Regions from separate parts of the Sphingomonas sp. TF3 genome, predicted to be linked through region 1. Evidence: riboswitches for the same ligand, from Rfam matches in the RefSeq annotation. Region 1 holds a riboswitch; the other holds the start of a gene.
The links. A riboswitch is a leader RNA that binds a small molecule or an ion and turns the genes downstream of it on or off. The one in region 1 is predicted to bind cobalamin.

Region 1 (2,481 bases):
GCCGATGAAGCGCCCGTCGCTATAGCCGTAGAGTTCATAAAACCCCGGATTTTTCACGCCCGATCCCGCCGCTGCGCGAACCCGCGTACCGCTGTCGAAGCGATAGCTGCCCTGCACGCGATAGGTGGTGGTGTCCTGGAAGCGGTTGTTGAGGTCCTGGCGCAGCGACGCGCCGAACGCCGCATGCTCGCCCAGCGTCAGGTCATATTGCCCAACGATACCGACATTGTCGACTTGCCGCCGCCCGGTAAAGGCGAAGCCGGTCGGATCGGTATTGCGATAGCGTTCGCGTTCGATATCGACCGCGACGGTAAACTGATGGCGCAGCGCGCCCTGGTTGAGCTTGAGCGTCGATTCATACGAGCCCTTAAGCCGCTGACCCGTGTCGCCATAGGTGCGCGCGGTCGCACCATAGCCATTGCGCGTGGTATCGGCGATTTGCCCGGTCAGCGCCTGCGTCCACTTGCCGTCGAGCAAATCGAGCTCGCCGCGCAGCAGGCCGTAAACCGCTTCGTTGATGAAATGCGCGCCCGGCGTGTCGATCGTATAGCCAAAGGTCTTGCTGGCGGAGTTGCTGTCGCTGTCGTTGAAATCGGCCTGGGTACGGGCATAGCGCGCGACGGCGGTGACGCGCGCATTGGATGCGGGCGACCACGTCGATTTGAACGACACCGCGCCCGAATCATTCCCGAGATTGCGCGTTCCCCCACGCGCGTTGGGGGTGCCGTCGGTGGTGTTGAGCGTTCCCGACAGGGCATAGTCGAACGTGCCCGACACACCCGCAATGCGCGCGGCGGTGTTGACCGTGCCGAAGGAGCCACCCTCGATCCGCGCACTGATGCCTGGCGCTTCGCGGCCGGTCAGCGTGATATATTGGATCACCCCGCCGATCGCATCGGAACCATAGATCGCGCTTTGCTGGCCGCGCAGGACTTCCACGCGGGCGACATCGTCGGCGATCAGCGTGCCGAAATCGAATTCACCGGCATAGGGGTCGGACACTTCGATCCCGTCGATCAGTACAAGCGTGTGGTTGGCCTCGGCCCCGCGCAGGCGGACTTGCGTCTGGCCGGGGATGCGGCTGACCGCGACGCCGGGCACGTCGCGCAGGATGTCGGAGACGGTGCGGGTCTGGCGTTGGTCGAGCGCATCGGCATCAAGCAAGGTGACCGAGCCGCCAATCTGATCCGCACGCAGCGGGGTGACGGTCGAGCGGATGCCAGTGACGACGATGGCAGAATCGTCGTCGGTCGTTTGCGCGGGTGCCGGATCGGGGGCGACCTGAGCGAAGGCGGTGGCGGGGAGAAGCAGCGCGGCGAGCGCGGCCGAGGAAAGCAAAGTCTTCATGGCGTAAACGAGTCCCTTGGGCGTCGAGCGACAAGGGCCGGGGCGTCCGCTGCGAACGGTCGGGACACACCACCGGGCGGACGCGTAAGCGCCCGGCACCGCCCCCCGATGCGGCCCCAGCCGCACGTTCGTCGCTCAGACGAAAAGCGTTTCGCGCCTGGCCAATCCCATGAGCCGGGCAAGAGCGACCCGCGCCGGTCGGTCTCCTGGCTCACGGGTCATCGCACGATGCGCGCCTTCCCAGGTGGCCCGCCAAGGTGGCGGGCTTTCCCAGTGGCTGCGGAGCCGTTGCCGGTTCCGCCTGCGCGTCGTGCTCGCCGCTTACAGTTGCAGGGACAGCTGCAGATTTGCACGGAGCGTGCGCACTGCATTCCCGTTACCGGCGCGAATGCGCGATGGACCCGAAAAGGCCGCATCGCGCGGTTCGGGGATAGGGCAGCGTGCGTCATAAACCAACCGCCTTTTGCAGGCTGCCAATCCACGAAAAAGGGGCCCGGATTGCTCCGAGCCCCTTCTTTCTCCGTAAGTGCCGAAGATTTTAGTCGCGGTCACCGGTCAGGAAGGCCGGCGCGAACTCGGGCGCGGGGCCGTCGTCATTGCCACCCGAACGCTCTGCACGGGGTGCGCGCTCGCCGCCGCCATCGCGACGCGGGCCACGGCCACCGTCGCCATCACGGCGCGGACCGCGATCACCACGACCACCGCCATCGCCACGCGGGCCACGGCCGCCGTCACCATCACGACGCGGACCACGCGGACCGCGATCGCCACCTTCGCGCGGCTCGCGGGCCGGGCGGGTGTCTTCGATCTCGGCACCGGTTTCCTGGTCGACGACGCGCATCGACAAGCGAACCTTGCCGCGCGGATCGATCTCGAGGACCTTGACCTTGACTTCCTGGCCTTCGCTCAGGACGTCCGAGACCTTCTCGACGCGCTCGTTCTTGATTTCGGACACGTGGACGAGACCGTCCTTGCCACCCATGAAGTTCACGAACGCACCGAAATCGACCAGGTTGACGACCTTGCCGTCATAGATCTTGCCGACTTCGGCTTCCTCGACGATGCCCTTGATCCACTTGATCGCGGCTTCGATCTGCGCGGTGTCGGACGAGCTGATCTTGATCAGACCCTCAT
Region 2 (2,481 bases), on a different contig from region 1:
GACAGGGTGGAGACGGCGTCCAGCCGTGCGTCGGCGCGACCATCGGCGGGCAACACCGCCAGTGCAATCCCCCGTGCCCGCGCAAGCAGTTCGACCTGCTGCAACCCGTAACTCCAATAGGGCATGCCGCCGATGAGCCGGATGAGGATCGCTTTGGCACCGCTCAGCGTGCGCTCGACATAGGTATCGACCGACAGCGGATGGCCGAGCGCTGCGAGATTGGCCAACCGGAGCGAAGGCAGCGTTTGCCCGGATCTTCGCGCGGAGTGCCATGCCCCCGCGAACGCACCAAGGTCGCTGTCCGAAAAGGACAGGATGACCAGGTCAGCCGGGCTCTGCCCCAGATCCTGCGGGATCGCGGCTTCCTCCAGACCGTGGCTTTCGCGGAAGAGGATGTGCACGGGCTGGCCTCAGCCGACCAGCGCCGTATGCAACGCCTCACCATCGATATGGTCGCGCTCGGCAATGACGACCAGCGTGGTGCGCCGCGCTTCACCCGGCCGCCACGGACGGTCATAATGGTAGCGCACGCGCGTGCCGACCGCCTGGACCAGCAGCCGCATCGGCTTGTCCGCCACCGCAGCATATCCCTTCACGCGCAAGATCTGGTGCTGCTGCGCGATGCGCACGATCCGGGCAGCCAGATCGGCGGGATCGGCGATTTCGCCGATGTCGAGCACGATGCTCTCGAAATCGTCATGCTCGTGATCGTCGTCGCCATCGTGATGCGACGGACGCGCCGCGATATCGTCTTCGGCGGCTGCGCCAAGCCCCAGAATTACGCGCGGATCGACCACGCCGTCGGTCAGCTCGAGGATCGGCACCGGTCGCGGTGCCTCGGCGGCGATAATCGCGCGTGCCGCCGCCACGCCTTCGGGACCCGCCAGATCGATCTTGGTGAGCAGGACGATATCGGCACAGGCCAGTTGGTCCTCAAACACTTCGGACAACGGGGTTTCATGGTCGATGCCGGGGTCGGCGGCGCGTTGCGCCTCCAGCGCTGCGAGATCGGGTGCGAAGCGGCCTGCCGCCACCGCCTCGGCATCGGCCAGCGCGACGACGCCATCGACGGTGATGCGGCTGCGGATCGCGGGCCAGTCGAACGCCTTCAACAAGGGTTTGGGCAGGGCGAGGCCGGAGGTCTCGATCAGGATATGATCGGGCCGAGGGTCGAGTGCCAGCAAGCGTTCGACGGTCGGAATGAAATCGTCGGCGACGGTGCAGCAGATGCAGCCATTGGCCAGTTCGACGATGTTTTCCGCAGGGCAATCCGGAATGGCGCAGCCCTGTAGAATATCTCCGTCGATGCCGAGCGTGCCGAATTCATTGACGACGACCGCGAGCCGCCGGCCGCCAGCGTTGCGGATCAGGTGCGTGATCACGGTGGTTTTTCCGGCCCCGAGGAAGCCGGTGACGATGGTGACGGGGATCTTGGAAAGATCGGACATGGTACATCTCCCCGCGCCAGGACGAACACAGGACGGGGCTTGCCGGCGCATGACCGGTCGGCGTGCGACCCGGACCGACGCGAGAGCGCCCATGGCCGCACGACCGTGCAGCCCCAGCCGCACAGTTTCGTCGCCCAGACGGAGAAGTACCGTGCCAAGACCATCCCCTGGATCTGGGCAAGAGCGACCGGTGCACTGGCAGGTCTCCTGGCTCACGGGTCACCGTTTGATACGCACCTTCCCAGATCCCCACTTGCGTGGCGTTCCAGTGGCTGCTCCCGCAAAGGGGAGACCTGCGCATCGCACTATCCGCTTACAGTTGCAGGGACAGCTGTGGATTTGGGAGCACGCTCCCGCACCACATTCCCATTCAAGCCCCTCGCGGGGCACCGGTGCGATCATGAACCCCCGGATTTCTCCGGAGAATTCGAGCACCGCTTAACCGAGTTCGCAGGCAATGCCAATGCGGCATGTTGGCCGGGTTCAGCCGGGCAGGCGGACCTCGATCTCGTCGAAGCGTTTCCAGCGATAGATGCCGAAGCTGACGATCCAGCACAGCACGAACAGGCCGATGATGGCAAACCCGAGCGTGTTGAATTGCTCGCCCAGCCGTGCCGCCGTCTCCCACGGCCAGCCCGCCAACCCCAGCTTTCCGCCGATCAGCGCCAGCGCCTCGATGCCGCCGATCACGATCGCGACGACTGCCGACATCAGCGTGATGGTGATGTTGTAATAGAGTTTGCGGATCGGTTTGACGAAGGCCCATTCATACGCCCCCAACATGACGACCCCGTCAGCGGTATCGATCAGCGCCATGCCCACGGCAAAGAGCAGCGGCAGCACGAGGATGGTGCCGATCGCGGTGCCATCGGCGGCCTGCTGTCCGGACAGCCCGAGGATCGCGACCTCGGTCGCCGTGTCGAAGCCCAGCCCGAACAGGAAACCGAGCGGGGCCATGTGCCACGGTCGGTTGACTAAGCGGAACATCGGTCGAAACACCCGCGCCAAGATGCCGCGCCCGGCCAGCAGCAAG

Region 2: it holds a riboswitch for cobalamin, as region 1 does, so the genes downstream of both, cobW (cobalamin biosynthesis protein CobW) here and EJC47_RS03385 (TonB-dependent receptor plug domain-containing protein) in region 1, are expected to answer to the same signal.

The regions. Positions count from the first base shown of each region.
Region 1 covers NZ_RWKS01000003.1:123,419-125,899, forward strand. Annotated here, with positions in the region: gene EJC47_RS03385 (TonB-dependent receptor plug domain-containing protein) at 1-1,347, opposite strand, end outside; cobalamin riboswitch at 1,527-1,746, opposite strand; gene pnp (polyribonucleotide nucleotidyltransferase) at 1,886-2,481, opposite strand, start outside.
Region 2 covers NZ_RWKS01000005.1:176,255-178,735, forward strand. Annotated here, with positions in the region: gene cobN (cobaltochelatase subunit CobN) at 1-401, opposite strand, end outside; gene cobW (cobalamin biosynthesis protein CobW) at 411-1,448, opposite strand; cobalamin riboswitch at 1,629-1,857, opposite strand; gene EJC47_RS06245 (HoxN/HupN/NixA family nickel/cobalt transporter) at 1,932-2,481, opposite strand, start outside.